3 regions of the Pantoea anthophila genome follow, and region 3 is predicted to be linked to each of the others. Evidence: predicted binding sites of a transcription regulator. Region 3 holds the regulator's gene; each other region holds the start of a gene.
The links. Region 3 encodes PhoB, which activates phosphate uptake and scavenging genes when phosphate is short. Its sites were predicted from a motif close to CTGTCATAAAACTGNCNNAT; they were not measured.
Positions count from the first base shown of each region.

Region 1 (10,444 bases), 1.2 Mb from region 3:
AATGGGATAACGGCCCGATCATGGCGGAAGAGCTGGCGCTGCGTCACGAGCTGGCACAGCTGCTGGGCTTTGACTCTTACGCCGACAAATCGCTGGCGACCAAAATGGCCCAGAGCCCGTCTCAGGTGATCGACTTCCTGAATGACCTGGCCGAACGCGCCCGTCCGCAGGGGGAAAAAGAGCTGGAGCAGCTGCGCGCCTTCGCGAAAAAAGAGCATGGCGTTGAAGAGCTGAATCCGTGGGATCTCACCTATTACGGGGAAAAGCAGAAGCAGCATCTCTATACCATCAGCGATGAGCAGCTGCGCCCATACTTCCCGGAAGCGCGTGCGGTCGCTGGCCTGTTTGAAGTGGTCAAACGCATCTACGGCATCAGTGCGAAGCAGCGTAACGACGTTGAGGTCTATCATCCTGACGTGAAGTTCTACGATCTGTTCGATGAAACCGGCGAACTGCGCGGCAGCTTCTATCTCGACCTCTATGCCCGCGAACACAAACGTGGCGGCGCCTGGATGGATGACTGCGTGGGTCAGATGCGTAAAGCCGATGGCACCCTGCAGAAGCCGGTCGCCTATCTGACCTGTAACTTTAACCGTCCGGTGAAGGGGAAACCTGCGCTCTTCACCCATGACGAAGTGATTACCCTGTTCCATGAGTTCGGTCACGGTCTGCACCACATGCTGACCCGCATCGAAGCGCCTGGTGTTTCCGGTATCAGCGGTGTGCCATGGGATGCGGTCGAACTGCCAAGCCAGTTTATGGAAAACTGGTGCTGGGAGCCGGATGCGCTGGCGTTTATCTCCGGACACTATGAGACCGGCGAACCGCTGCCGAAAGCCCTGCTGGATAAAATGCTGGCCGCGAAGAACTATCAGGCCGCGCTGTTTATCCTGCGTCAGCTGGAGTTCGGCCTGTTCGATTTCCGTCTGCATACCGAGTTCAACCCGGAAAAAGGCGCGCAGATTCTGGAAACCCTGCGTGAAGTGAAAAGCCGCGTGGCGGTGGTGCCTGGTCCGGAATGGGGCCGTTTCCCGCACGCCTTCAGCCACATTTTTGCGGGCGGCTATGCGGCAGGTTACTACAGCTATCTGTGGGCGGACGTGCTGGCGGCGGATGCCTATTCCCGTTTTGAAGAGGAAGGGATCTTCAACCGCGAAACCGGCCAGTCGTTCCTGGATAACATCCTGACGCGCGGCGGTTCGGAAGAGCCAATGGAGCTGTTTAAGCGCTTCCGTGGCCGTGAGCCGCAGCTCGATGCGATGCTGGAACATTACGGCATTCAGGGATAAGTCGGTTCGTGAAAATCTGTTTGCTCGATGAATCAGGCGCCGGAGACGGCGCCTTGTCACGTTTAGCGCAGCGCTGGCAGCTGGAGCAGGATGACACCGCGCTGCTGGCGCTGGTGCAGACCGCGACCCACCTTGAACTGCGTAAGCGGGATGAGCCAAAGCTGGGCGGTATATTTGTTGATTTCGTCACCGGCGCCATGGCCCATCGCCGTCGTTTCGGCGGAGGACGCGGTGAAGCCGTCGCCAAAGCGGTCGGCATCAAAGGCAGTTATCTGCCGGATGTGGTCGATGCGACCGCCGGTCTGGGACGCGATGCGTTTGTGCTGGCGGCGCTGGGCTGCCGGGTACGGATGCTGGAGCGCCATCCGGTGGTGGCAGCACTGCTGGAAGATGGTCTGCAGCGTGGCTATCAGGATGCGGAAATCGGTCCCTGGCTGCGCGAGCGGCTGACGCTGATTCATGCGGCCAGTGCCCAGGCACTGGGTGATATCACGCCACCGCCTGACGTCGTTTATCTCGATCCGATGTATCCCCATCGCCAGAAAAGTGCGCTGGTGAAAAAGGAGATGCGGGTCTTTCAGTCGCTGGTGGGGCCGGATGAGGATGCGGATGCGTTACTGGAGCCTGCCCGCCGGCTGGCCAGAAAACGCATTGTGGTAAAACGGCCAGACTATGCGCCGCCGCTGGCGGGTGTGGTGACGCAGGCCGCCGTGGTGACTAAAAGCCATCGCTTTGATATTTATCCTCCGCTCAGCGAATAACGTATGTCAGCGCGAGTGGCTATTTCGTTTTCTGTTTTTGCTTAAAGAGCATGCCTGATAACGTTTCAGGCATGCTTCAGCCTCTCCTGTTTGCGCAATCGTACAAACAGGGTAAATAAATCAGGCCGATATTGTCGTCAGGAAGCCGGAAAAGGCGGTCAGAAAGCTTTTGGCCACATTCAGGCCGAGGGCTCTGAAGGTCAGACTCAGTCGCTCTCCGAATGTGGTGCTTTCCTTCAGCGACGTCAGGGTGCTGTCCAGTAAGCCCGAAACGTCCGTCAGTGCGCTGTTCACGTCACCCAGAAATTCAGGCAGGCCAGCACCGCTTACCGCCGCAATTTCTTTCTCGTTAATTTCTCTCATTGTTAATGTCCTTATTGATTAAATAGATCAGCTTATCTTTTTCCTGCTCTCTCTGATGTAAACAGATCGGAGAGCAGGCGAAAGATAGCGAATGGGAAAAAGGTTGCCCATAGTAAAATTGTGATAAACAGCGCACTGCGCGAAATAAAACGATTCGCATTAGCGAATCAACGATTCATTAATGTAACGCCGGTTTTAATATGATGTTCAGATAAGCGAAATGAAGCGGATAAATGCGGGGGCCGGGCCGAACCTGAAAGAGACGACAGAGAAAAGCCGGCTGACGCCGGCTTTCAGAAAAGGATTTATTCGTCGTCGGCATCGCGCAGCGGCACAATCAGCATATCGATATGCACCGTGTTAATCAGCTGACGGGCCGAAGACATCAGCTTGCTCCAGAAATCCTGATGATGACCGCAGACCACCAGGTCAACGTCATACTTCTTAATGGCATCGACCAGAACCTGACCCAGGTCGCCGCTGCCGCTCAGGGTTTCACTGATCGGATAACCGGCCGCCTCTGATAATCCTTTCAGGGCGGTGTGCGTCTCTTCCGAGATACGCTTCTGCATATCCCCCAGGTTAACGTCGATCAGACCGGTGTAAAGGTCGGAGTAGTTCACGTCGACGTGAATCAGGGAAATGCGGGCATCGTACGGGCGAGCCAGCGAAACGGCCTTATCCACCAGTAACTGACTTTCGGGGGAAAGGTCTACTGCAATCAGGATATGTTTATAAGCCATGATAAAACTCCTTTCGCGAGATTAAGGATGGCATCCGGTGTTCCTGCCGCGTCACAGCTGAGCGAAATCCCTTGCGCGAGCGGGCGATGAGCGCCACCAAAGTGTCTGCCTGCGTTGCAGGTGATGTAGTTATGCCCTGAGTATAGTCTTCTCTCACCGTAAATGCTGTGGTTGCCGTCTGGCTTGTGAATAAGATCAAGGCTGTGCCGGATTTACTCGCGCTGAACGAAAATCATCGTTGGAAAAAACGTAAAGATTTCTCCTACACTGAAAAAAGGCGGTCCGATTCGCAACCGCTCAGGGGGTCGAAAACTTTCGCAGTCCGGTGATTCAGTGGCTGGTGATGACGGCAGGTTTGCTCAGGGATTTATCGCTGGGTCAGCGACTGCGCCGCCAGTCGGGAGGGGGAGAATATGATCAGCACGGTTGCGCTTTTCTGGGCGCTTTGTGTGGTATGCATCGTGAATATGGCGCGCTATTTTTCATCTCTGCGCGCACTGCTGGCGGTATTACGGGGGTGCGATCCACTGCTCTATCAGTATGTCGACGGCGCGGGCTTTTTTACCTCTCACGGTCAGCCGAGCAAGCAGGTGAGGCTGGTAACCTATATCTGGGCTAAGCGCTATCTCGACCATCATGACGATGAGTTTATCCGGCGCTGCGAGCGGGTGCGTGGGCAGTTTATTCTGACCAGCGCGCTGTGCGGACTGGTCATTATCAGCCTGGTGGCGCTGGCGATCTGGCATTAAAAAAGGGCGACCGGAGCCGCCCTTTTTAGCTGGCATTACACCAGTTTTAACGCAATCCAGTAGAGCGAACCTGACAGCACAATACAGACCGGCAGGGTGAAGACCCACGCCATCGCGATGTTCTTGATGGTCCGGCTCTGCAATCCGCCACCGTCAACCAGCATGGTACCGGCAACGGATGAGGAGAGGATGTGCGTGGTCGAAACCGGCATACCGGTGTAGCTGGCGACGCCAATCGACAGCGCGGCCGTCACCTGAGCCGACATGCCCTGCGCATAGGTCATGCCTTTTTTACCGATTTTTTCACCAATGGTGGTGGCGACACGACGCCAGCCAATCATGGTGCCGGTGCCCAGCGCCAGCGCCACAGCCATGATGATCCAGATCGGCGCATACTCGATGGTGCCGAGCAGGTCGCTTTTCAGCTTACCAAGGAAGCGTTTGTCATCGGGCGTGGTCTCCGGCAGTTTCGCCGCCTTGTCGGCAGTGTCGGAGATGCAGAGCAGCAGACGACGCATCTGACCGCGCTGTTCAACCGTCAGCTGATCGTAGCTCTGCAGGTTATTCAGCAGCCCCTGAGCACGCTGAACCGCCTGCAGCGCGCGGGCGCTGTCACAGTGGAACTCCTGCGGGCTGGTGGCCGGCACTTCTTCCGGTGTCGGCAGCTTTGGCGGTGCCATCTGGATGATATGCGTCAGCGAGGCGCTATGCTGCTGATAATATTGCTCCAGGTGATTGACCGCATCGCGGGTGCGCGTGATGTCGTAACCGGAGGCATTCATGTTGACCACGAATCCCGCCGGAGCCACACCAATCAGGACCAGCATGATCAGACCAATGCCTTTCTGGCCGTCGTTTGCCCCGTGCGAGTAGCTGACGCCGATTGCCGATACAATCAGGGCAATACGGGTCCAGAACGGCGGCTTCTTCTTGCCGTCGATCTTCTCACGGTCAGCAGGCGTCATATGAATACGCGCACGCTTTTTGGTGCTGCTCCAGTAGCGGCGCAGAATAAAGATTAAGCCACCCGCAATCACCAGGCCGATGATCGGCGACAGGATCAGAGAAAGGAAGATATTCAGCACTTTCGGGATGTTGAGGGCATCAACGACCGAGGTGCCGCTCATCAGGGCGTTGGTCAGACCGATACCGATAATGGCGCCAATCAGCGTATGGGAGCTGGAGGCCGGCAGACCGAGATACCAGGTGCCGAGGTTCCAGATAATCGCCGCCAGCAGCATAGAAAACACCATGGCGAGACCGTGTGCCGATCCCACATTTAACAGCAGGTCGGTGGGAAGCATATGAACAATAGCGTAAGCGACACTCAATCCACCGAGCAGCACGCCAAGGAAGTTGAATACGCCTGCCATGACCACAGCAAGCTGGGCACGCATGGCACGGGTATAGATGACCGTCGCAACCGCGTTGGCCGTGTCGTGGAAACCGTTGATCGCTTCGTAAAACAATACAAACAGCAGGGCAAGAACCAATAACAGACTCGTACTGAGGTCTAGACCAGCAAACAGATGTAGCATAAACGTTACGCCATTTTTGGAGGACATGAACGCGGCGCATTATCCGCGACAACGTGCTGTATGGGAAAGGAAAATATAGCCCTAATTTGACCTTTCGTTGTAAGCCTGACGCGTAAGTCAGCGAAAAAGGGTTAGATATTAAGCAGATACATTATGACACATTTACGGCAATTTTTTGACGCTGGCGTCTCAGTGAGCAGATCACTACAATCTGCGCCTTTCCTGTTATATGAGTGAGCTGCAGTGGAACAGTTTGACGTTATCATCATTGGTGCCGGGGCCGCAGGCCTGTTCTGTGCCGCCCAGGCCGGACAGCGGGGACGCCGCGTATTACTGCTGGATAATGGCAAGAAGCCGGGCCGCAAAATTCTGATGTCTGGCGGCGGGCGCTGCAACTTCACCAATCTCTACACGGAACCGGCGGCTTATCTGTCGCACAATCCCCACTTCTGCAAGTCGGCACTGGCCAGATATACCCAGTGGGATTTCATCGATCTGGTTAATCGCCACGGCATCGCCTGGCACGAGAAAACCCTGGGCCAGCTCTTCTGCGACGACTCTGCGCAGCAGATTGTCGATCTGCTGATGGCCGAGTGTGACAGGGGCAATGTCACTCTGCGGCTGCGCAGTGAAGTGCTCAGCGTCACGCGCGATGAGCGCGGTTATTCGCTGCAACTCAACGGCAGCACGGTGCAGGCTGAAAAGCTGGTGATCGCCAGCGGCGGCCTGTCGATGCCGGGTCTGGGTGCCTCGCCGTTTGGCTACAAAATTGCGGAGCAGTTCGGGCTGAGCGTCTTCCCGACGCGGGCCGCACTGGTGCCCTTTACCCTGCATAAACCGTTGCTGGAGCAGTTGCAGACGCTCTCTGGCGTCGCGCTGGACACCACCATCGATGCCGAAGATGGTACCCGCTTTAAAGAGGCGATGCTCTTCACCCATCGCGGGCTATCCGGCCCGGCGGTGTTGCAGATCTCCAGCTACTGGCAGCCGGGTGAGTTCGTGACGGTCGATCTGTCGCCCGCCACCCCGCTGGCACCGTTTCTGACGGCGCAGCGCGACGCCCATCCTAACCTCAGCCTGAAAAACAGTCTGGCCAAAATCCTGCCGAAACGGCTGGTGGAAGTGCTGCAGGCGCTGAACGTGGTGCCGGATGTCACGCTGAAGCAGCTCAACAGCCGACAGCAAACGGAACTGGCGCAGACCCTGCACGCCTGGCGCATCCAGCCAAACGGCACCGAGGGGTATCGCACCGCCGAAGTGACGCTGGGCGGCGTGGACACCACGCAGCTCTCCTCAAAAACCATGGAGGCGCGCGCGGTGCCGGGACTCTACTTTATTGGTGAAGTGGCGGACGTGACCGGCTGGCTGGGGGGATATAACTTCCAGTGGGCCTGGAGTTCCGCCTGGGCCTGCGCCCAGGCGTTGTAACGCCCGTTTACCAGCGCTGATGCACGTGGGGCGCGATCTTCTCCTGATAGAGCTGCTTCAGCGCCGTCATCGTTTCCGCAGAGAGCGCGTCAACGCCGCTGGCACGCGCATTCGCTTCCGCCTGCTCGCGGTTTTTCGCACCGGGAATGACCACACTGACATCGTCGTTCATCAGGATCCAGCGCAGCGCGAACAGGGCCATCGTGATGTCGCCCGGAACAAAGCGGCGAATCTCCTCAACCGCCTCCAGCGCCACCTCATAAGGCACGCCGGAAAAGGTCTCTCCTTTATCAAACGCTTCGCCATGACGGTTAAAGGTGCGGTGATCGTCAGCGGCAAACACGCTGTCGGCGTGCATTTTGCCGGTCAGCAGGCCTGATGCCAGCGGCACACGGGCGATGATAGCCACATCTCGGCTTTTCGCCTCACGCATAAGCCGTTCAGCCGGACGCTGGCGGAAAATGTTGTAAATCAGCTGAATGGACGCGACGTTGGGAAACTCCAGCGCCTTCAGACCCTCTTCGACTTTCTCAACGGATACGCCGTAGTGACGGATTTTTCCGGCGGCCACCATCTCATCCATCACCGCAAACACCTCCGGGCTGTAATAGACCTCGGTTGGCGGGCAGTGCAGCTGGACCAGATCCAGCGTGTCGGTTTGCAGATTATCCCGCGAGCGGTCAATGAAATCGTTGAGGTTTTTCGCATTGTAGCCTTCAGCCACATGGGGAGAGAGGCGCCGCCCCAGTTTGGTAGCCACGAAAGGGCGTTCGCCGCCGCGCTGTTTCAGCACCTCGGCAATGATTTTTTCGGAGCGGCCATCGCCATAGACGTCGGCGGTATCGATAAAGGTAACGCCCGCATCCAGCGCGGCATGCAGTGCGGCTCTGGCATCCTCCAGGCTGACCTCTCCCCAGGTTCCGCCGATAGCCCAGGCGCCAAAGCCAATTTCAGAGACGCGCTGACCGGTACGGCCCAGTGTTCGTAGTTTCATGCAAACTTTCCTCGATGCGTTTCAGACAGGGTAAGAGTACGCGGATGACCCTTGAGCTTAGTCTTTCCTGGCCGGGAGAGCGCGCCGCGTCCCCGCAGCTCAATCCAACAGAGAAGGAGGCGTCTGCAACGCCAGGCCGCTGGTAACGTTGAGGTTTTCAGGAAAAAATCGCCGGAAACAACGCCTTACCGCTTCGCTAATTAGCTGATTTTAAGAAATTTCCCCTGAAATTAATTGGGCGAGAGTGTGGATTCAGTCACATACTTCTTTTTTTGACTCACAAGTGGATCGCTATGTTCAGGTTTATTAAGTCGGTCTTTGCCAGTCCCGAGAAATTTCTGCAGATCATGACCCGCCAGGATATCAACGACTCGATTGCCGAAGGTGAACGCATCATCATTGATGAGAACGGCAATATCTCGGTCAACACGCTGAGCGAGGAAGTCCACGAAGATTTTTCCCGCCATGTGAACGCGTTAAAGGGAGTCTGAGGTGGGTACCGCAATATTCATGGTCCTGATGGTGAGTGGTTACTGGTACACCAGCCGCGATCTCAACAGCCGTTTTAAAATCCGCCGCTCATCAGGCTGGGACGTCTATTTCCTGGTCGCGCTGTATGGCTGTATTTTTGTCCTGCAGGGGGTCTTTGCCACCGGCCTTGTCTGGCTGCTGCTGCTGGGCATCTCCGCGCTGGCAAATGCTGTTCAGGTCATACCGGGCGCCCATCTGAAGTGGCAGGTGGAGTTCATGAACTGGAGCTTTCTCGGCATCCAGGCTCCGGTCGTCATTATGCTGGCCTTCGCGATCCTGCTCTGTCTCTACCGCTCCAACTGGGCGGGCAGCGCACGGCTGAACGTTTCAGGCCGTAAAGATCTCTATCAGCGGCTCTCCCGATCTAACGGCGTGGAGCAACTGCTGTTTCAGTGCATGGAAGAGGGTGAACTGGCGTGGATCACGCTGAAGTCCCGCCGCATCTACATCGGCATGGTTCACGCCTCCACGTTCGAATATGAGAGCACCAAAAACATTGTGCTGATTCCGATGCTGAGCGGCTATCGCGACAGCAAGACGCTGAAGCTGGCGGTGGAGCACAACTACAGCAAATGGTATGCTGAGCATGGCATTACGCTCGACTCGACACCGAAAGATGCGATGTCGTTTCGTAAGGTGATCATGGTTGACCAGATTGAAAGCCTGTCACTGTTCGATCCGGCCAGCGCCACGGCGCTCTCAATGGGCCATCCCCAGGAAGTGGAGAAGAGCCAGGGGAACGAGAACGGCGACAGTCCGGATGATAAAAGCCGGGACACGCAGGGATAATCAAAACCCGCTCCTATCCCTTCATCAGGCGCGCTCATCAGGCGCCTGAAACCTGCCTTCACCCCCTCTGCGAGCAGCGAAAAGTTACCTGACGTGCGGTGGCCCGGCGAAAAAGCACGGCGGGCCGCGCTCTGCGCCGATTTGCCGTTAAGCTTGTGATGAAACCACTAACGAGGAGTGAATATGGCTCAGCAAAATAAGGTACTGATTATCGGCGCCTCACGCGGTATCGGCCTGGCGGTGGCGCAGGCGTTCGCCGGGCAGGGCTGGCAGGTCACGGCCACCCATCGCAGCGGCATCCCGGCGCAGGGCAACCGGCCCGAAATCCGCTGGCACGCGCTGGATATGACCCAGGCGTCAGCGGTGGAAGAGCTGGCTGGCCAGCTCACCGGTGAGGGGTTCGATGCCATTCTGATTAATGCCGGCATTTCCGGGCCGTCGCACCAGACCCTGTCGCAGAGTGACGATCAGGAACTGGCGCAGCTCTTCCTGACCAATGCCATCGCGCCGGTACGCAGCGCAGAAATATTACTGCCACTGCTGAAGCCGAGTGGTGTGCTGGCACTGACCTCCTCCCAGCTCGGCAGCCTGAATGAAAACCCGGATGCGCAGATGCCGATTTATGCTGCCAGCAAAGCGGCACTGAACATGTTAAGCCGCACCCTGACCGCTGCTGTGGACGCGCAGGGCGGAACGCTGCTGACGCTGCATCCCGGCTGGGTAAAAACCGACATGGGTGGCGAAAGCGCGCCCCTGACGGCAGAAGAGAGCGCGGAAGGTATCGTCCGGCAGCTGACCCACTGGCGCGGTCGTGGAGGACATCACTACGTCGATTACGCCGGCCAGTCATTGCAGTGGTAAGCTGCGTCGGGGCGGTTACGCCCCGATATCACGCAGCGCTTTGCCTTTCATCAGATTGCGTTCGATGTGCTCCAGCGTCACATGTTTGGTCTCCGGCACCAGCATCATCGTCAGCACGATAAACACCAGATTCAGCGCGCCGTAGAACCAGAAGGTGTTGGCATTCCCCAGCTGATCGAGCAGGGTGAGGAAGGTTGCCCCTACAATCATATTGCCGACCCAGTTGGTGGTCGTGGAGGCGGTAATCCCGAAGTCACGCCCTTTCAGCGGCTGGATCTCGGAACAGAGCAGCCAGACAACCGGACCGGCTGCCATCGCAAAGCCCACGATAAACATCAGCAGCATCGCCACCGCAAAATATTTGCGGAAGTCGGTCTCAACGCCGATGTGCAGCAGCG
Region 1 is NZ_CP110473.1:286,812-297,255, forward strand. Features, by position in the region: gene prlC (oligopeptidase A) at 1-1,289, shown strand, start outside; gene rsmJ (16S rRNA (guanine(1516)-N(2))-methyltransferase RsmJ) at 1,298-2,050, shown strand; gene OJ965_RS03875 (hypothetical protein) at 2,171-2,413, opposite strand; gene uspA (universal stress protein UspA) at 2,719-3,156, opposite strand; gene uspB (universal stress protein UspB) at 3,570-3,905, shown strand; gene pitA (inorganic phosphate transporter PitA) at 3,941-5,443, opposite strand; gene OJ965_RS03895 (BaiN/RdsA family NAD(P)/FAD-dependent oxidoreductase) at 5,687-6,871, shown strand; gene OJ965_RS03900 (aldo/keto reductase) at 6,879-7,865, opposite strand; gene OJ965_RS03905 (hypothetical protein) at 8,159-8,356, shown strand; gene OJ965_RS03910 (hypothetical protein) at 8,358-9,185, shown strand; gene OJ965_RS03915 (SDR family oxidoreductase) at 9,369-10,046, shown strand; gene OJ965_RS03920 (sugar porter family MFS transporter) at 10,062-10,444, opposite strand, start outside.
Region 1: a site for PhoB is predicted at 5,606-5,625, ahead of pitA (inorganic phosphate transporter PitA). Genes of this name have one in related genera too.

Region 2 (10,444 bases), 950 kb from region 3:
CATTTTGTTAAAGGTACGCAGCAGGGTCGATTTACCGCAGCCCGATGGCCCGATAAATGCCGTCACCTGATTCTTAGCGATATCCAGGTTGATGTTCTTCAGCGCATGAAACTTACCGTAATAGAAGTTCAGATTACGGACCTGAATTTTATCGGCTGATGCCGTCGCGATACTCATCATTCATCTCTCTTATACGGCGCCGCAGCGGGCCGCGCCGGAAGTTAACCGTGTTTGCCTTTGGCGAAAATCACCCGCGCGACAATGTTCAGCAGCAGCACGCACAGGGTAATAATCAGCACGCCCGCCCAGGCCAGGCTCTGCCATTCGGCGAACGGGCTCATGGCGAACTTAAAGATGGTGACCGGCAGGTTGGCCAGCGGCTGCATCATGTCCGTGCTCCAGAACTGATTCGAGAGCGCGGTAAACAGCAGCGGAGCCGTTTCCCCGGCGATGCGGGCGATGGCCAGCAGCACGCCGGTGATGATGCCGGAGACGGACGCCTTCAGGGTGATGGCCGAGATCATCTTCCACTTCGGCGTGCCCAGGGCGTAAGCCGCTTCACGCATGCTGTCTGGCACCAGACGCAGCATGTTTTCGGTGGTACGAATCACAATCGGCACCTGCAGCAGCGCCAGCGCTATCACCCCGGCCCAGCCGGAGAAGTGCTGCATCTGCGACACCACAAGGGTGTAGACGAACAGGCCGACCACAATCGACGGTGCCGACAGCAGAATGTCGTTAATGAAGCGGATCACCTCTGACAGGGCCGACTTGCGCCCATATTCCGCCAGATAGATCCCGGCCAGAATCCCCAGCGGCGTACCAAAGAAGGTCGACCAGAAAATCAGTAATCCACTCCCGGCCAGGGCATTCGCCAGCCCGCCGCCCGCGGTGTTCGGTGGCGGGGTCGATTCGGTAAACAGGGACCAGGAGAGGCCATCCACGCCGCGGGAAACCGTGGTGAAGAGGATCCACACCAGCCAGAACAGGCCAAACGCCATGGTCAGCAGCGACAGCGTCAGCGCGATCTTATTTTTGGTGCTGCGCCAGGACTGCATTTTACGGCGTGAAGCGTCCAGTTCGGCACGCGCCTGGATTTCAATCGTGGTCATGAGCGCGCTCCTTCACTTTTCGCCAGGCGCATAATCATCAGCTTGGAAATCGCCAGAACGATAAAGGTAATCACAAACAGGATCAGCCCCAGCTCCATCAGCGCGGCAACATGCACGCCCGACTCCGCCTCCGCAAACTCGTTGGCCAGCGCCGAGGTAATGCTGTTACCCGGCATAAACAGCGACGGGCTGTCGAGCTGGTAGGTGTTGCCGATAATAAAGGTGACCGCCATGGTCTCACCCAGTGCACGTCCCAGTCCCAGCATGATGCCGCCAATCACGCCGTTTTTGGTAAACGGCAGGACGATGCGCCAGATCACTTCCCAGGTGGTGCAGCCGATGCCGTAGGCGGACTCTTTCATCATGACCGGCGTCTGCTCAAAGACGTCGCGCATCACGGAGGCGATGTAAGGGATGATCATGATGGCCAGAATCACCCCCGCCGCGAGAATACCGATACCGAAAGCGGGGCCGGAGAAGAGCGCGCCGACAATCGGAATGCCTGACATGACGTCGTTGACCGGCGTCTGAAAATATTCGGCAAACAGCGGGGCGAAAACAAACAGGCCCCACATGCCATAAACGATGCTCGGAATCGCCGCCAGCAGTTCAATAGCGGTGCCCAGCGGACGACGCAGCCAGCCGGGTGCGAGTTCAGTCAGGAACAGCGCGATACCAAAACTGACCGGCACGGCGATAATCAGCGCGATAAGGGAGGTCACCAGCGTGCCGTAGATCGGTACCAGAGCACCAAATTCTTCATTGGGCGCATCCCAGGTTTTGGTCCACAAAAAGGCGAAACCAAACTTCTGGATGCTGGGCCACGAGGAGATGATCAGGGAGACGATAATGCCGCCCATCAGTAACAGGACAATCAGCGCAGCCAGCCGGACCAGTGCACCGAAAATTTTGTCACCCTGTTTGCCTGGGGCTTTGAAAGCCGGCTTCGTTGCAGCCATAGAAGTCTCAGTCTTCAGAGGTTATCGGGGCGGCATGACGCCGCCCGCTGGGTCTGACCGGACTACCGTCCGGTCAGGGTCGTTCAATTACTGATAAAGCGCTTTACCAGAACTGTCTTTGATGTTGGCTTTCCATGCGGCACGGATCTGTTCGGTTACGCTCGCAGGCAGCGCCGCATAATCCAGCGCGTTAGCCGTTTTGCCGCCGCTTTTGTAAGCCCAGTCGAAGAACTTCAGCACTTCAGCGCCTTTGGCCGCATTCGCCTGATCTTTGTAGATCAGAATGAAGGTGGTGGAGGAGATAGGCCAAGCATCTGCACCCTTCTGGAAGGTCAGATCCTGGGCAAACGATTTGCTCCAGTCAGCGCCTTTCGCAGCATTGCTGAAGCTGGTTTCGTTTGGCGCGACCGCTTTGCCATCGGCATCCATCAGTTTGGTGTAGGTCAGGTTATTCTGTTTGGCGTAGGCATATTCCACGTAGCCGATTGAACCCGGCAGACGCTGAACAAAGGCGGCGACACCGTCGTTGCCTTTCCCGCCCAGACCGACCGGCCAGTTAACGGTGTTCCCTTTACCGATTTTGCTGTTCCACTCCGGGTTCACCTTCGCCAGATAGCTGGTGAAGACGAACGAGGTGCCTGAACCATCAGCGCGACGCACCACGTTGATGTTGGTCTCTGGCAGTTTTACGCCCGGGTTAAGCTTGGCAATTGCCGGGTCGTTCCACTTTTTAATGGTGCCGAGGTAGATATCACCGACGGTTTTGCCATCCAGCGTCAGCTGGCCTGACTTGATGCCTGGCAGGTTAACCGCCAGTACCACGCCACCGATGACGGTCGGGAACTGGAACAGGCCATTTTTCTGCAGATCTTCCTCTTTCATAGGCGCATCGGACGCACCGAAATCCACGGTTTTGGCGATGATCTGTTTGACACCACCGGATGAACCGATGCCCTGGTAGTTAATTTTGCTACCGGTGGCTTGCTGATATTCTGCTGCCCACTTGGCATAAACCGGTGCCGGGAATGTCCCGCCAGCGCCCGTGAGATCGGTGGCCGCAAAAGCAGATACCGCGCTGACGGCGAAGGTGGTGGCAAGAATTCGGGCTACGGTGCTACGCATCAGTGTCATGTTCCCTCCAGGGGAGAAAAGTCAGGCTCGGGGCCGTTTTAGTAAGAGTCAGTGATTGCTGCAGGAGGGAAAATAGGACAGTTTGATGACAGTGAAATGTACGAAATATGACAGTTATATGACAGTACGCAAAAATGAAGTGGGCCCACTCGGGGCCCACCTGATTATTCCACGGTAACCGATTTGGCCAGGTTACGGGGCTGGTCGACGTCGGTGCCTTTGATCAGGGCGACGTGATAGGAGAGTAACTGCAACGGCACGGTGTAGAAGATCGGCGCAATCACCTCTTCGACATGCGGCAGCGGGATAATCTTCATCCCATCACTGTCGCTGAAGCCGGCATCCTGGTCGGCAAAGACATAGAGCAGGCCGCCACGGGCGCGCACTTCTTCGATGTTGGATTTGAGCTTCTCCAGCAGTTCGTTGTTGGGTGCCACAACGATGACCGGCATATCGGCATCAATCAGCGCCAGCGGGCCATGCTTCAGTTCGCCAGCGGCGTAAGCTTCCGCATGGATGTAGGAGATCTCTTTGAGCTTCAGCGCCCCTTCCATAGCGATCGGATACTGATCGCCACGTCCCAGGAACAGCGCGTGATGCTTGTCAGAGAAGCCTTCGGCCAGATTCTCAATCAGCTTATCCTGCGCAAGCATCTGCTCAATCCGGCTGGGAAGCGCCTGCAGCGCGTGCACGATCTCATGCTCGGTGTCGGCGGACATCCCTTTCAGACGGCCCAGTTTCGCCACCAGCATCAGCAGGACGGCGAGCTGCGTGGTGAACGCCTTGGTCGACGCGACGCCGATTTCCGTGCCCGCTTTGGTCATCAGCGCCAGGTCCGACTCGCGCACCAGCGACGAACCGGCCACGTTGCAGACCGCCAGCGATCCCAGGTAGCCCAGCTCTTTCGAGAGGCGCAGCGCCGCCAGGGTGTCGGCGGTCTCGCCCGACTGCGACAGGGTGATCAGCAGGCTGTTTTTGCGCACCGCTGACTTGCGGTAGCGGAACTCCGAGGCGATCTCAACATCACAGGGGATGTTGGCCAGCGACTCAAACCAGTAGCGTGACACCATGCCAGAGTTATAGGAGGTGCCGCAGGCGATAATCTGGATATGCTCGACCTGGCTCAGCAGCGCCTCGGCACCCTCACCCAGCTCGCTGAGATCCACCTGCCCCTGGCTGAAGCGACCGCTCAGGGTACTTTTCAGCGCCATCGGCTGTTCATAGATCTCTTTCTGCATGTAGTGACGGTAAATGCCTTTGTCACCGGCATCATATTGCAGGTTCGACTCAATCTCGGCGCGCGTCACGCTGTTGCCTTCACGATCGATTACCGTCACGTCGCGGCGGCTGATCTCGGCGATATCGCCCTCTTCCAGATAGATGAAGCGACGGGTGACCGGCAGCAGCGCCAGCTGATCGGAGGCGATAAAGTTTTCACCCACGCCGCGACCGATGACCAGCGGGCTGCCGGAACGGGCCGCCACCAGCCGTGAAGGATCGCGGCTGTCCATGATGACCATGCCATAGGCACCGCGCAGCTGCGGGATCACGCGCAGCACCACGTCACGCAGCGATCCACCCTGCTTCTGCTCCCAGTGAACCAGATGAGCCACCACTTCCGTGTCGGTTTCAGAAACGAAAACGTAGCCGCGTTCGATCAGCTCCGCGCGCAGCGGCTCATGGTTTTCGATAATGCCGTTGTGCACGATGATGATATGTTCTGAGACGTGCGGATGCGCATTCGCTTCCGACGGCTCGCCATGGGTTGCCCAGCGCGTGTGCGCGATGCCGGTGCCCCCAATCAGCGGCTGCTGTTCAGCAGCTTCCGCCAGTTTCTGCACCTTCCCTAAACGCCGCAGGCGCGTAACGTGCCCCTGACGATCGACCACGGCCAGACCGGCCGAATCATATCCGCGATATTCAAGACGACGCAGACCTTCCAGCAGAATCTCTGCGATATCGCGCTGTGCTACTGCACCAACAATTCCACACATAATGATGTTTTCCTGACTACATGGCTTTTCGCCACTTTCGTTGTCATGCGACCTGATATCCGGCTTTGCCGGTTCCCCGAGCCTTGTAGAGAGTGGGGATTATAGTTTTGGCACTGCACTGTACCGGCCCGCATAAAGCGGGCCGTTAAAAATTTATTTTTTCTTCACCGGACGCTGCCAGTCCGCTTTGTGATTCTGCTCTTTGCGGTTGTAGACCAGCCCGGCTTCGGTCACATCCTTCATGATGGTGGTGCCTGCCGCGATAGTGGTGCCTGCTGCCACGCTGACCGGGGCCACCAGCTGGGTATCTGAGCCGACAAAGACGTCATCGCCAATCACGGTCTTCGATTTGTTCGCGCCGTCATAGTTACAGGTGATGGTGCCTGCACCGATATTTACGTTGTCGCCGATCTCCGCATCGCCGAGATAGGAGAGGTGACCCGCTTTCGATCCTCTGCCCAGACGCGCTTTTTTCATTTCGACGAAGTTACCCACGTGGGCGGCGTGCGCCAGATCGCTGCCGGGACGCAGACGGGCAAACGGCCCGACGGTAACGGCGGTCGCGAGGGTGGCATCCTCGATCACGCTATAGGGGCTGATTTCGCAATCGTCGCCAATCACGCTGTTTCTGATGATGCAGCCCGCACCGATTTTCACGCGTGCGCCCAGCGTCACCTGACCTTCAATAATGACGTTGGTGTCGATCTCCACATCCCGCCCATGCGTCAGCGTTCCGCGCAGGTCAAAACGGGCCGGATCGCGGAGCATCACGCCCGCCAGCAGCAGTTTTTCCGCCTGTTCCGCCTGATAAGTGCGTTCTAAGGTCGCCAGCTGCAGCCGGTTGTTCACCCCGTCGGTTTCACTGATACGCGCCGGATGAACGGCATTGATCGTCCGCCCTTCCTGATGCGCCAGCGCAATAATGTCGGTGATGTAATATTCGCCCTGCGCATTATTGTTGGTGAGCTGCGCCAGCCAGCGTTTTAAATCGCCGCCGTTGGCAATCAGGATACCGGTGTTGATTTCGGTAATGGCAAGCTGTGCCGGGCTGGCATCTTTCTGTTCGATGATGCCGGTGATGGTGCCGTTCTCACGCACAATGCGCCCGTATCCGGTGGGGTCGTCCAGCACCACGGTGAGTAACCCGATACCGCCCTGCGGTCTGGCTTCGCGCAGCCGCTTCAGGGTCTCCTGGGAGATCAGCGGCACGTCACCATACAGCATCATGATCTCTTCATCATCGGCAAACGCAGGCGCAGCCTGCTGCATCGCGTGGCCGGTGCCAAGCTGTTCAGCCTGCAGCACCCAGTTGAGTGCACTATCAGTGAGGGTTGCTTTCAGGCGGTCGCCGCCGTGACCATAAACCAGATGGATGTGCTGTGCGCCCAGCCCTTTGGCGGCGTCAATGACATGCTGAACCATTGGTTTGCCTGCCAGCGTATGCAGAACTTTCGGCAGATCGGAATACATACGGGTGCCCTTGCCAGCAGCAAGGATCACCACACTCATCGCACTGTTAGACATAACTATCCTGAGTGAATTTTTACGGGTGAAAGTAAAACGGTTTAGGGGGGAGATTACTACATTTTTCTCAGGCCGAAATTAGGCGAAGAGGCCGATTTGCCATAGCAGACAAAAAAAATGCCAGCCCGAGGGCTGGCATTTCGTGACGCATAAAGCTGGATTACATCGCTTTTTTGGTCAGTTCGATCACGCGCAGTTTAGCAATGGCTTTCGCCAGCTCGGCAGAGGCCTGAGCATAGTCCACGTCGCCGTGGCTGCTGTTCATGTGCTCTTCTGCTTTGCGTTTTGCTTCCAGAGCACGCGCTTCATCCAGATCGGTACCGCGAATCGCGGTATCGGCCAGAACGGTGCTGCTGCCCGGTTGCACTTCCAGCACGCCGCCAGAGAGGTAGATATACTCCTCTTCGCCGTGCTGTTTCACGATACGGATCATTCCAGGCTTAATGGCAGTCAGCAGCGGCGCATGGCCAGGGAAAATCCCCAGTTCACCTTCGCTACCTGACACCTGAATTTTCTGTACCAGACCAGAGAACAACTGCTCCTCTGCGCTGACCACATCCAGGTGATAAGTCATAGCCATAATCTTCCTCCCGGGAAACCGTTATTACAGTTTCTTCGCTTTTTCCACGGCTTCTTCGATGGCACCAACCATGTAGAAGGCCTGCTCTGGCAGGTGGTCAAACTCACCTTCCATGATGCCTTTAAAGCCACGGATAGTGTCTTTCAGGGAAACGTATTTACCCGGTGAACCGGTGAATACTTCCGCAACGAAGAACGGCTGAGACAGGAAGCGCTGAATCTTACGCGCACGTGCCACCAGCAGTTTGTCTTCTTCAGACAGCTCATCCATACCGAGGATGGCGATGATGTCTTTCAGCTCCTGATAACGCTGCAGCAGTGACTGAACGCCACGTGCAACATCATAGTGCTCCTGACCCACAACCAGCGGATCCAGCTGACGGCTGGTAGAATCCAGCGGGTCAACGGCCGGGTAGATACCCAGAGAGGCAATCTGACGGCTCAGCGTAACGGTTGAGTCCAGGTGCGCGAAGGTGGTCGCTGGTGACGGGTCAGTCAGGTCATCCGCAGGAACGTAAACGGCCTGTACGGAGGTGATTGAACCGGTCTTGGTGGAGGTAATACGCTCCTGCAACACACCCATCTCTTCTGCCAGCGTTGGCTGGTAACCTACCGCAGATGGCATACGACCCAGCAGTGCAGAAACTTCTGTACCGGCCAGGGTATAACGGTAGATGTTATCGATGAACAGCAGAACATCGCGGCCTTCATCACGGAATTTTTCCGCCATGGTCAGACCGGTCAGTGCGACGCGCAGACGGTTACCCGGCGGCTCGTTCATCTGGCCATAGACCAGCGCAACTTTATCGATAACGTTAGAGTCGGTCATTTCGTGGTAGAAGTCGTTACCCTCACGAGTACGCTCACCCACACCGGCAAACACCGAGTAACCTGAATGCTCAGCCGCGATGTTACGGATCAGTTCCATCATGTTGACGGTTTTACCCACACCCGCACCACCGAACAGACCGACTTTACCGCCTTTCGCAAACGGACACATCAGGTCGATAACCTTGATGCCGGTTTCCAGCAGTTCCTGCGAGTTAGACTGATCTTCATAAGAAGGTGCCGCGCGGTGAATAGAGGCGATCTCTACTGCGCTGCCATCTTCTTCTTTCAGCTCGCCTTTCATATCGATTGGCTCGCCGAGAACGTTCATGATACGGCCCAGGGTCGCTTTACCGACTGGAACCTGAATCGGTTTCTGCAGGTCGTTGACGCTCAGACCACGCTTCAGGCCGTCAGACGTACCCATTGCGATGGTACGCACAACGCCGCCGCCCAGCTGCTGCTGAACTTCCAGCACCAGACGTGCATCACCATTCATCACCTCGAGGGCGCTGTACACTTGAGGTACCGCGTCCTGAGGGAATTCGACGTCAACAACGGCGCCGATAATCTGGACAATCTTTCCAGTTGCCATCTTGAATCCTCTACCTAATTCCAAACCTGGTTAAACCGCGGAGGCCCCCGAGACGATCTCGGTAAGTTCCTGGGTGATGCTGGCCTGACGAGCTTTGTTGTACACCAACTGCAGCTCTTTGATCAGATTTCCGCCGTTATCGGTTGCGGCTTTCATCGCCACCATACGTGCGGCCTGCTCACTGGCCAGATTTTCCACCACACCCTGATAAACCTGCGATTCGACATAACGACGCAGCAGGGTATCCAGCAGCGCTTTCGGATCGGGTTCGTACAGGTAATCCCAGGTCTTCGCCTTCATCTCTTCTTCACCTTCCGCTGGCGCTAACGGCAGCAGTTGGGTGATGGTCGGAGTCTGAGACATGGTGTTATTGAACTTGTTACTGACGATCATCAGCTTGTCGATGCGGCCTTCATCATAAGCCTGCAACATCACTTTTACCGGGCCAATCAGGTCAGACAGGGCAGGTTTATCGCCCATGCCGCTGACTTGCGCCACGATGTTGCCACCCACAGCACTGAAGAATGACGCCCCTTTTGAACCGATAATCGACAGATCGCTCTGCACGCCTTTATCGGACCAGGACTTCATATCCGCCAGTAATTTTTTGAACAGGTTAATGTTCAAACCACCACAAAGCCCGCGGTCTGTTGAAACGACCAGGTAGCCGACGCGCTTGACGTCGCGCTGTTCCAGGTAAGGGTGCTTGTATTCCAGATTACCCAACGCAAGGTGACCAATCACTTTGCGCATGGTGTCTGCATACGGACGGCTGGCCGCCATGCGTTCCTGCGTTTTACGCATCTTGGAGGCGGCGACCATTTCCATCGCTTTGGTGATTTTCTGCGTGTTTTTCACGCTTCCAATCTTGCTTCGTATCTCTTTTGCGCCGGCCATTAGCTTCTCCTCAAAGCCTTGCGGCCTGCCTTTTCAGACAAGCCGCCAGACATTACCAGGACTGGGTTGCTTTAAACGTATCGATCAGGCCTTTCAGCTTCGCTTCGATATCGTTGTTAAAGTTGCCCGACTGGTTGATTTCAGCCATCAGCTCAGCGTGGTCGCGATCGGCGAAGGCCAGCAGTGCAGCTTCAAAGCTACCAATTTTTGCCAGTTCAACGTCGTTCAGGTAGCCACGCTCGGCAGCGAACAGAACCAGACCCTGCTGCGCGACAGACATCGGCGCATACTGTTTCTGCTTCAGCAGCTCGGTCACTTTCTGACCGTGGCTCAGCTGTTTACGGGTTGCATCATCCAGATCAGAAGCGAACTGCGAGAACGCCGCCAGTTCACGATACTGTGCCAGCGCGGTACGGATACCACCGGACAGTTTCTTGATGATCTTGGTCTGTGCAGCACCACCAACACGGGATACCGAAATACCTGGGTTAACCGCCGGACGAATACCGGAGTTGAACAGGTTCGATTCCAGGAAGATCTGACCGTCAGTAATCGAGATTACGTTGGTCGGAACGAACGCAGAAACGTCGCCCGCCTGAGTTTCGATGATCGGCAGTGCAGTCAGTGAACCGGTTTTACCTGTCACCGCGCCATTGGTGAAACGTTCAACATATTCAGCGCTTACGCGTGATGCACGTTCCAGCAGACGAGAGTGGAGATAGAACACGTCGCCAGGGAATGCTTCACGACCTGGTGGACGACGCAGCAGCAGAGAGATCTGACGGTATGCGATAGCCTGCTTGGAGAGGTCATCATAGACGATCA
Region 2 is NZ_CP110473.1:43,336-53,779, forward strand. Features, by position in the region: gene pstB (phosphate ABC transporter ATP-binding protein PstB) at 1-177, opposite strand, end outside; gene pstA (phosphate ABC transporter permease PstA) at 222-1,112, opposite strand; gene pstC (phosphate ABC transporter permease PstC) at 1,109-2,071, opposite strand; gene pstS (phosphate ABC transporter substrate-binding protein PstS) at 2,159-3,202, opposite strand; gene glmS (glutamine--fructose-6-phosphate transaminase (isomerizing)) at 3,367-5,196, opposite strand; gene glmU (bifunctional UDP-N-acetylglucosamine diphosphorylase/glucosamine-1-phosphate N-acetyltransferase GlmU) at 5,350-6,720, opposite strand; gene OJ965_RS02775 (F0F1 ATP synthase subunit epsilon) at 6,881-7,300, opposite strand; gene atpD (F0F1 ATP synthase subunit beta) at 7,325-8,722, opposite strand; gene atpG (F0F1 ATP synthase subunit gamma) at 8,753-9,619, opposite strand; gene atpA (F0F1 ATP synthase subunit alpha) at 9,672-10,444, opposite strand, start outside.
Region 2: a site for PhoB is predicted at 3,308-3,327, ahead of pstS (phosphate ABC transporter substrate-binding protein PstS). Genes of this name have one in related genera too.

Region 3 (10,444 bases):
TGCTGCGCCATGCCGTGCAGCATACGGCCCACGCCAAAGACATCGCTGTTAATCGCCGAAAGTGACGCGGTCAGCACCACGAAGTTGAGAATCGAGGCGGCCGCGGCGATCCCCAGATGCTGGAAGGTCAGCACAAACGGGCTGCCCGACGTTCCCACCTGGTTCCACGGGTAGATCGACATAATCACAAACAGCGTGCCGACATAAAAGACCAGAATGCGCCATGGCACCGAGTTGATCGCGCGCGGAATCGACTTCTCCGGCTCTTTCGCTTCCCCGGCGGTGATGCCGATGATTTCGATGCCACCGTAGGCGAACATCACCATCTGCAGCGACAGCAGCATGCCGACCACGCCGTGAGCGAAGAAGCCGCCGTTGGTCCATAGGTTGTGAATACCGGTTGGCTGCCCGCCGTTGCCAATCCCCCAGATAATCATGCCGAAACCGGCCAGAATCATCACGATAATGGTGGCGACCTTGAAGAAGGAGAACCAGAACTCCACCTCGCCAAACACCCTGACGCTCATCAGGTTAACCGCCCCGATGATCAGCACCACGCTCAGCACCCAGATCCAGTGCGGCACCTCCGGAAACCAGACGCCCATATAGATGCCAAACGCCGTCACATCGGCAATCGCCACAATCAGGATTTCAAAACAGTAGGTCCAGCCGGTGATGTATCCGGCCATCGGCCCCAGATAGTCCTGGGCGTAACGGGAGAAGGAGCTGGCCTGAGGATTATTGACCGACATCTCACCCAGCGCGCGCATGATGATGTAAGCCACTGCCCCGCCGATGATATAGGCGAGCAGCACGCTCGGCCCGGCCATTTTAATCGCGTCAGCGGAACCGTAAAAGAGCCCGGTGCCAATCGCCGATCCCAGCGCCATAAAGCGGATGTGGCGCGTGCTCAGTCCGCGTTTGAGCTTATTGGTTTCTTGCATAACAACCTGTACCTGTGAAATGAAAAAACCACGGGCAAGCCCGTGGTTAAAGAAAAAACCGTGCTGACTGTTACGAGTGAGCCGTCACCTGTTCAGGCCCTTTCACCCGGTCAACCACAGCGGCAATCAACAGCATCACCAGCGACGGCGGCAGCCAGGCGAGACCCTGGTCGGCCAGCGGCAGATGCTGGCTGAAAGCCGGCAGCAAATCTTTAAACCCGGTCGTTTTAATCGCATCGACAATACCAAACAGCAGGCTTACCAGCATTGCAGGCGCGATAATCCGGCTACTCTTGTTCCACCAGTTGAGGGTGAAACTCAGCACCACCAGCACGATACAGGGCGGATAGATCGCCGTCAGTACCGGGATGGAGATCTGAATCAGGTGGCTCAGGCCGAGATTCGACACCACCATAGAGAACAGACCCAGAATAAACACCAGCGTTTTATACGATAACGGCAGGTATTGCGCAAAAAATTCCGCACAGGCACAGGTCAGGCCCACCGCGGTCACCATGCAGGCGACGAAGATCAGAGCGGCCAGGAAGAAGCTGCCCATGTTGCCAAAGGTGTGCTGAACATAGGCGTGCAGAATCGCTGCGCCGTTAGCGTTTTGATCCACCAGCGCGCCGCTGCCCGCCCCCAGTTTAAACAGGCAGAGGTAGACCAGCGTCAGGCCCAGACCGGCAATCAGTCCTGCCAGTACGGTATAGCGGGTCAGCAGTGCAGCATTATCCACGCCACGCGAACGGGCGGCGTTAACAATCACGATGCCAAACACCAGCGCGCCCAGGGTATCCATGGTCAGGTAACCGTTGACGAAACCGCTGGAGAAGGCCGCACGCTGATAATCAGCCGTAGCCGTGATCGTCCCGCCTGCCGGCCACAACAGCGCGGCGACGCCCAGTATGGTCAGCGCAACGATTTTCAGGGGTGCCAGGAAGTGCCCTACCGTGTCGAGCAGCTTGCCGGGATAGAGCGACACGCCAATCACCAGCACAAAGTAGATCAGGCTGTAAATAAACAGCGGCAGCGCGCCTTCACCGGTCAGGGGGGCGATGCCCATCTCAAACGAGACCGTCGCCGTTCGCGGGGTGGCAAACAGCGGCCCGACCGCCAGATAGCAGACGGTGGCCAGCACGATGCCCGCCACCTTGCCGATCGGGCTGCTGAGCGCATCCACGCCACCGCCGACACGGGCCAGCGCGATCACGGTCATCACGGGCAGACCGACAGCGGTAAGCAGAAATCCGATAGCGGCAGTCCAGACGTGTTCGCCAGACTGAATACCCACCATAGGAGGGAAAATGATGTTGCCCGCGCCAACAAACAGGGCGAATGTCATAAAGCCCAGCGCGAGAATGTCCTTCGAAGTTAAACGATGTGTCATACGGCCTGTCACTGATGTTGCGGTGGAAGTTGGGTTTGTGTTGTCCCCCTCGCTGCATATAAGCCGCGACCTGACTGAGTGTCTCAGCGCATTATGCTCGTCGCAGGGAAAAGTGCAGGTGATTTGAGCTGCTTTTATTCTGTTCACAGAGGGATGGATCGACAACGGCGCTAAGTAAAACGTTTATAGCGGAGAAAGGCAATACGGGATCGGAAAACCAGAAGCTTATCCCGCCATTTTTTCAAATGACAGAGGATAGCGTTGATTTTTGGCACAGGCACACAAGATGATGTGCCTAAAAAACAGACAGACGGTGGGAAATATCCGCATAAACGCACCGGCAGATACACAAAAGGCGCGTTTTACGCGCCTGTCTGCACAACGTTACAGCCTTACCAGACCTGTTTCGCGATATCGACAACCAGTCGAATCTTCTGCCACTGCTCGGCTTCGCTGAGGCTGTTGCCCTCTTCGGTCGACGCAAAGCCGCACTGCGGACTGAGGCAGATCTGCTCCAGACTCACAAACTGCGCCGCCTCTTCCAGCCGGGATTTTACCTGCGCCGGATCTTCCAGCTCTCCCACTTTCGTGGTGATCAGCCCCAGCACCACCTGCTGATGACCGGGCTTGATGAAGCGCAGGGGCTCGAAGCCGCCGGAACGGGCATTGTCATACTCCAGGAAGAAAGCATCTACGTTGACGCTGCCGAACAGGATCTCAGCGACCGGTCCGTAACCGCCCTCTGAGATCCAGGTTGAGCGGAAATTACCGCGACAGACATGCAGACCCACGGTCAGATCGGCCGGTTTATCCTCCAGCGCTTTGTTCAGCACCCGGGCATAGGTCTGCGCCAGCTGCGCCGGATCGTCACCACGCGCCCGGATATCCCGCTTCTGATCTTCCGAGCAGAGGTAAGCCCAGACGGTGTCATCCAGCTGCAGATAGCGACAGCCCGCCGCGTAAAACGCCTGAATCGCCTGTTTGTAGGTCTGCGCCAGATCGTCGAAATAGTCCGCCAGATCGGGATAGACCTCCGCGTCGATCACTTTGCGACCGCCACGGAAGTGCAGCACGCTGGGGCTGGGAATGGTCATCTTCGGCACCGCATCACCGGCAATGCTCTGCAGGAAGCGGAAATGGTCCAGCATCGGATGATCGGCCGGAAAGCCGAGCTTGCTCACCACTTTCACACCGTGCGCTTTGGTCTGCACGCCATTGAACTGAATGCCCTGCTCCGCTTCATAGCTCTCGACGCCGTCCAGGCCGTAGAAGAAATCGAAGTGCCACCAGCCGCGACGAAACTCGCCGTCAGTCACGACTTTCAGGCCGTTCTCACGCTGCTTAGCCACCACATCACGGATGGCCTCATCTTCCACCTGACGCAGCGCTGCCGCATCAATCTCGCCGGCCGCAAACTGTTCGCGCGCCTGCTTAATCGCGGCGGGACGGAGGAAGCTGCCGACAGTATCGGCACGGAACGGGGCGGTTTCTCTTTGCATGATCACTCCTGTCTCTCCTGCCAATCATTGCGGCAGGAAATAATTACATTCTGATATAAATAGCCGTCTGGACGGCTATATGTCTGAATGCAGAGTGACATGAGTGGCTTCAGTCTGCAACTGAAGAAAATTCAGCGATGATGAAAAAAATTCAACTTAGAGGATTACTGCAGGGCTGAACGCGCCTGCGCCATCTGCGCGTCTGAGAGCGGCAGGTAGCCCGCCTCACTGACCCGACGCTGTCCCTGCGCGGAAAGCACCTGCTGCAGAAACGCGGCCACCAGCGGCGGCAGCGGTTTACCGGGCGCTTTATTGACATAGAGATAGAGCGGACGCGCCCAGGGATAGCGGCCACTGCGGATAGCCTCCGCATCCGGGGCAATCGCCTGCCCCTGATCGTTCATCACCGCCAGCATTTTGACGCCGCTGAGATGAAAGCCAAAACTGGCGTAGCCAATGCTGCGCGGGTTCCCGGCTACCGCCTGCACCACCGCAGCCGAGCCGGGAAACTCCGCTACGTCGCGGCGAAAATCGCCCTTGCAGAGCGCCTGCTGCTTGAAGAAACCCCAGGTGCCGGAGGCGGAATTGCGGCCATAGCGCTGAATCGGCCGTTTACGCCACTCAGCGCCCGTTAAGCCAAGATCGCCCCAGAACTGCGGCACGCTGTGTGCACCGCACAGGCGGGTCACAGAAAAGAGGGCATCAAGCTGCGAGGGCGCAATCTGTTGCAGCGGATTGCGCTGGTTGACCACGACGACCAGCGCATCCATGGCCACCGGCACCGCCAGCGGCGGGTAGCCGTAGCGCGCTTCAAACGCCTGGCGTTCATCCGCCTGCATCGGGCGGCTCATCGGGCCGAGTTGCGCCGCCCCCGCCGCCAGCGCGGTCGGGGCCGTAGAGGAGCCGGAGGCCTGCACCTGCACGTTAACGCCCGGAGCCTGACGGCTGAAATCCTCGCTCCAGAGGGTCATCAGATAGCCCAGCGTATCAGATCCGACACTGCTGAGATTGCCGGCGAGCGTGCCGGGCTGAGCCAGCGCCAGACCCGGCAGCAGCGTAATGAGGAAGAGAAGAAGCAGGCGCATGGCAGAGTTCCGGCAGCGGTTAATGAACGGCATTCTCCTGCATCACGCTGCTGACAATCAACCTTGCCGGCAGCGTAAAGGTAAAGCAGGTCTCCTTATGCGGCACGCTGGTGATATCGAGCCGCGCGTTGTGGTGGCTCAGGGCATGTTTCACAATCGCCAGCCCCAGTCCGCTGCCACCGGTGGCGCGTGAGCGCGCCTTGTCAACCCGGTAGAAGCGCTCGGTCAGCCGCGGGATGTGTTCCGGCGCGATCCCCGGCCCGTTGTCACAGACCCGGAAAATCGCGCCCTGTTTGCCGCGCAGCCAGCTGATATCGATCCGCGTGCCCTCTGGCGTGTGGTTCACCGCGTTGTAAACCAGATTGGAGATGGCGCTGCGCAGCTGTTCATCGTTGCCGAACACTTTCAGATGGGGATCGGTGTGGAAATGGATGTCGTGGCGGCCGCCGCTCAGCGTCGCGGCTTCATGCTGCAGCAGTTTCAGCATCACCGGCACATCGACCTTCTCTTTCAGGTCGATCGCCGGGGCCGCTTCGATGCGCGACAGCGTCAGCAGTTGCTTAACCAGGCTGTCCATGCGGCGCGTCTGCTCCGACATGGTGTGCAGCGCTTTGCTGCGCGAAGGTTCGCTCATCACTGAGTCGTTCATCATCTCCAGATAGCCCTGCAGCACCGTGAGCGGGGTGCGCAGCTCATGACTGACATTGGCAAAGAAGTTGCGGCGCGCCCCTTCCAGCTGATGCATCTGCGTCACATCGCGCGCCACCAGCAGCCACTGCCCTTCACTGTAGGGCATGACGCGAAATTCCATGTGCAGTTTATTGTTCAGCACCAGCGTCAGGGGTTTATCAAAATCGCGCTGGCGAAGATAGCGGGAGAATTCGGGGTAACGCAGCAGGTTGAGAATGTTCTGGCCATTGTCTTCCGGCCAGCGCAGGCCAAGGTGCTGCTGCGCCAGTCCGTTGCACCAGAAAATGGTGCCCTCTTCGGTGGTGAGGATCACCGCATCCGGCAGCGATTCGGCACCGCTGCGGAAACGCTTGATCAGATTGCCCAGTTCGCGCCGCCGCCGCCGGTTGCGCAGCTGCATCTGGTAAAGCCCATAGAAGAGCGGCTCCCAGCTGGCACGCCCGGCAGGGGGCGTCATGGTGCGGTCGAGCCACAGCCAGTGTGACAGCCGCATCAGATTATGAAAATGCCACAGCAGCACCAGCAGCACGCTCAGCAGCAGCCACCAGGCCAGCCCGCCAAACAGCAGGCCAGGCAGCAGCGCGGGCAGACAGGCCAGCAGCAGTTCTGTCAGTAATCTCTTCCAGGAGAGGCGTTCCAGCACGGTAAAGGCTCCGTTCAGTAGCGGGCAGAGAAACGATACCCTGTTCCGCGAACGGTTTGTACCATGCGATCGTGGCCGGAGATCTCCAGCGCTTTACGTAAACGGCGGATGTGGACATCAACGGTGCGATCTTCCACATACACATTGGTGCCCCAGACGTGGTTCAGCAGCTGTTCGCGGCTGTAAACGCGCTCCGGGTGCGTCATAAAGAAGTGCAGCAGCTTATATTCGGTCGGGCCCATCTCCAGTGGCGTGGTTTCGGACATCACGCGATGCGACGAGGGGTCCAGACTCAGCCCCTGCATCTCGATCACCTCTTCCACCGCCATTGGTGAAATACGGCGCATCACCGCTTTAATGCGCGCCATCAGCTCTTTAGGGGAAAAAGGCTTGGTAATGTAGTCATCCGCGCCCACTTCCAGCCCGCGCACCCGATCTTCCTCCTCGCCACGGGCGGTCAGCATCATGACCGGAATGTCGCGCGTCATCGCCTCACGCTTCAGGTGTTTGATAAACTGAATACCGCTGCCGCCCGGTAACATCCAGTCCAGCAGAATCAGATCGGGCCAGGGTTCGATCAGCCTGGCCACGGCGCTGTCATAATCTTCCGCCTCGATTGGCTGATAGTCGTTCTGCTCCAGAACAAAACACAACATTTCACGGATGGGGGCTTCATCCTCCACAACCAAAATGCGCTTAGCCATTATTTCTCCTGCTGATTATGACGGCTGTCACTGAGATTCGCGGCGCCATTATGCGTCAGATTTGTGACACTTTTATGAAAAACATAACCTGCCTGTAACCACATAGGTAATCAATTATGACAGTGCAGCGACTCTTTTTTGCTTTGGCCGCAGAGCCAGTATAATCGCCGGGCGAATCACAACGGCAGGGACTCATCATGCGCATTATTCACACTGCGGACTGGCATCTGGGGCAGTTCTTCTACAACAAAAGCCGGGCGGCCGAACATCAGGCGTTTCTCGACTGGCTGTTGATCCAGATTGAACAGCATCAGGTGGATGCGCTGATAATTGCGGGCGATCTGTTTGATACCGGCACGCCGCCCAGCTACGCGCGCGAAATGTTCAACCGTTTTGTGGTGGCGCTGCAGCCCAGCGGCTGTCAGCTGATTGTGCTGGCGGGCAACCACGACTCCGTGGCGACGCTGAATGAGTCGCGCGAGCTGCTCGCCTGTCTCAATACCCGGGTGATCGCCACCCCGCAGGACGATGATGTGCTGCTGCTCAACACCCGTCAGGGTGAACCAGGGGCGCTGCTCTGTGCGATTCCCTACCTGCGGCCGCGCGACATCCTGCGCAGCCGGGCGGGTCAGTCGGGACGTGACAAACAGACCTCGCTGCTGGAGGCGATCGCTCACCACTATCAGCAGCGTTTCGCCGCAGCACAGGCACTGGGCCATGCGCTGCCGGTGATCGCCACCGGTCACCTCACCACCGTCGGCGTCAGCCAGAGCGATTCGGTGCGTGACATCTATATCGGCACGCTGGACGCCTTCCCGGCCAGTGCCTTTCCCGCCGCCGACTATATTGCGCTGGGCCATATTCATCGCGCGCAGCGCGTCGCCGGCAGCGAGCATATCCGCTACAGCGGCTCACCGATCCCACTGAGTTTTGATGAGCTGAGCAGTGAAAAAAGCGTCTTCCTGCTGGAGCTGACGGCCAGCGGCCTGCAGGCGGTCACCCCGCTGGTGGTGCCGCAGACTCAGCCGATGCAGGCGCTGAAAGGATCGCTGGCGCAGATCGCTGAACAGTTAAACGCCTTCAGCGGGCAGCAGCCGGAGAAACTGATCTGGCTCGATATCGAAGTGACGACCCAGGAGTACCTCAGCGATCTGCAACGGCAGGTGGAAACGCTGACCGCCACGCTGCCCGTCGAGGTGCTGCTGTTGCGCCGCAGCCGTGAACAGCGGCAGCAGAGCCTGGCGCGGCTTGATAATGAAACCCTGAGCGAGCTGAAGGTGGAAGAGGTCTTCGCCCGCCGGCTGGCGCTGGATGAGGGCTTAGAGGCGGAGCAGATCGATCAGATGACCACCCTGTTTCGTCAGACGCTGGCCGCCATGGAAGAGACCCAATGAAGATCCTTACGCTACGTTTTAAAAATCTGAATGCCCTGCGCGGTGAATGGTTTATCGATTTCCGCGCCGAACCTTTTGCCAGCAACGGCCTGTTCGCCATTACCGGTGCCACCGGTGCCGGGAAAACCACCCTGCTGGATGCCATCTGCCTGGCGCTCTACCACCAGACGCCGCGCCTGGGCGCGATCTCCCAGAGCCAGAACCCGCTGATGACCCGCGACTGCGCGGAATGTCTGGCTGAGGTGGAGTTTGAGATTAAGGGTGAAGCCTGGCGCGCCTTCTGGAGTCAGAACCGCGCGCGCGGTGCCGCCGACGGCAAGCTGCAGGCCCCGCGCGTTGAGCTGGCACGCTGCGCCGACAACACCATCGTGGCCGATAAGGTGGGTGACAAGCTGAAGCTGACGGAAACCCTCTCCGGGCTCGATTTTGAACGCTTTACCCGCTCGATGATGCTCTCTCAGGGCCAGTTCGCCGCGTTTCTCAATGCCAGAGCCAGTGAACGCGCCGAACTTCTCGAAGAGCTGACCGGCACCGAAATCTACGGCCTGATCTCAGCCGCCATTTATGAGCGCCACAAAGAGGCGAAAACCCAGCTGGACCTGCTGCGCAGCCAGGCGGGCGCGATGACCCTGCTGGAGAGCGAGGCGCGCGAGGCGCTGCAACAGCAGCTGACCGGGCTGACCCAGGCGGAAGAGCAGCTCAGCAGCCACTATCAGCAGGCGCAGCAGCAACAGCAGTGGCAGCAACAGGCGCAGCAGCTGCAGCGGGAGAGTGAGCAGGCCGAGGCGGCGGTGCAGCAGGCCAGCGCGGCCTTACAGGCCGCTGAGCCAGATCGCCAGCGGCTGGCACGCAGTGAACCGGCTGAAAAACTGCGGGGCGCGCTGCAGCAGCGCGACGCCCTGCGTACCGAGCAGCAGCAGGTCTCGCATCGCTGTCAGCAGCTGACGGATCAGCAGCAGCAGGCGCAGAGCCAGCATCAGCAGCATCAGCAGCGCTATGCGGCCACCCAGCTTGCCCGCCAGCAGGCACAGCAGGAACAGCAGCAGCAGGAGACCCTGCTGACGGAACAGGTGTTGCCGCTGGATCAGCGCATCAGCGCCCTGCAGCAGCACAATGAGGAGCAGCAGCAGGAAAACGCCCGTCAGCAACAGCATCTTGATCAGACTCAGGCTACCCTGGCGGAGCAGACCCGTCAGGTGACCCGCCTGAAGCAGGCGATGGCTGAACAGCATCAGTTACGTGCGGAGTTGACCGATCTGGCGCACTGGGGGGCTTCGCTGCCGCTGTGGCAGGAGAATTTTGCCCTGCTGGCACAGCGTGAGGCGACGCTGGCGGGACTGACGCAACAGCGCAATCAGCAGCAGCAGCAGATCGCCACCCAGCAGGCGGAACAGCAGCAGCAGGCCCGACAGGCACTGCCGCGCCAGCAGGCGGAGCAACAGGCCCGCCAGGCGCTGTCGCAGGCGGAGCAAGCACTAACTTCGCTTCAGGAGCAGCATCCGCCTGCCGCACTGCGTCAGGCGTTAAGCCAGTTGCAGAGCAGCCGTCCGGCGCGTCAGCAACTGCTGCTGCTCTCAACGCAGTGGCAGCCGCTGCACCAGCAGCTGGACCAGCGCCAGCAAAGGCTACACGCGCTGGAAAAAGCGCATCAGCAGAGTGAAGCGGAATTGCAGACGCTGCGTGAGACGTGGAAACGCGAAAAACAGCAGCTGGACGATGTGGAAAAAATCTGCGCGCTGGAGCAGCAGATTGTCGATCTCAGCGACTACCGCGCCCGGCTCACCGCCGATCAGCCCTGCCCGCTGTGCGGCTCCTGCACCCATCCCGCCGTCGGAGCCTACAGCACACTGGAAGTCAGTGCTAACCAGCAGCGCCGGGCTGCGCTGCAACAAAAAACCGAGGCACTGCGCGAAGCGGGCACGGCAAAAAACGAACAGCTGAAGCAGTCTGCGGTACAGCAGCAGACGCTGCGCGAGGAAATCGCCGGGATGCAGCAACAGCTTGAGCAGCTTGAGCAGCAATGGCAGATTCTGAGCGGTGAGCTGGCACTTACTTTCCCGCTTGCCGATCGCGAGGCCTTAGCCACGTGGCAGCA
Region 3 is NZ_CP110473.1:3,006,506-3,016,949, forward strand. Features, by position in the region: gene proY (proline-specific permease ProY) at 1-944, opposite strand, end outside; gene brnQ (branched-chain amino acid transporter carrier protein BrnQ) at 1,015-2,334, opposite strand; gene OJ965_RS16630 (cobalamin-independent methionine synthase II family protein) at 2,727-3,833, opposite strand; gene OJ965_RS16635 (PstS family phosphate ABC transporter substrate-binding protein) at 3,998-4,918, opposite strand; gene phoR (phosphate regulon sensor histidine kinase PhoR) at 4,938-6,251, opposite strand; gene phoB (phosphate response regulator transcription factor PhoB) at 6,266-6,955, opposite strand; gene sbcD (exonuclease subunit SbcD) at 7,153-8,349, shown strand; gene OJ965_RS16655 (AAA family ATPase) at 8,346-10,444, shown strand, end outside.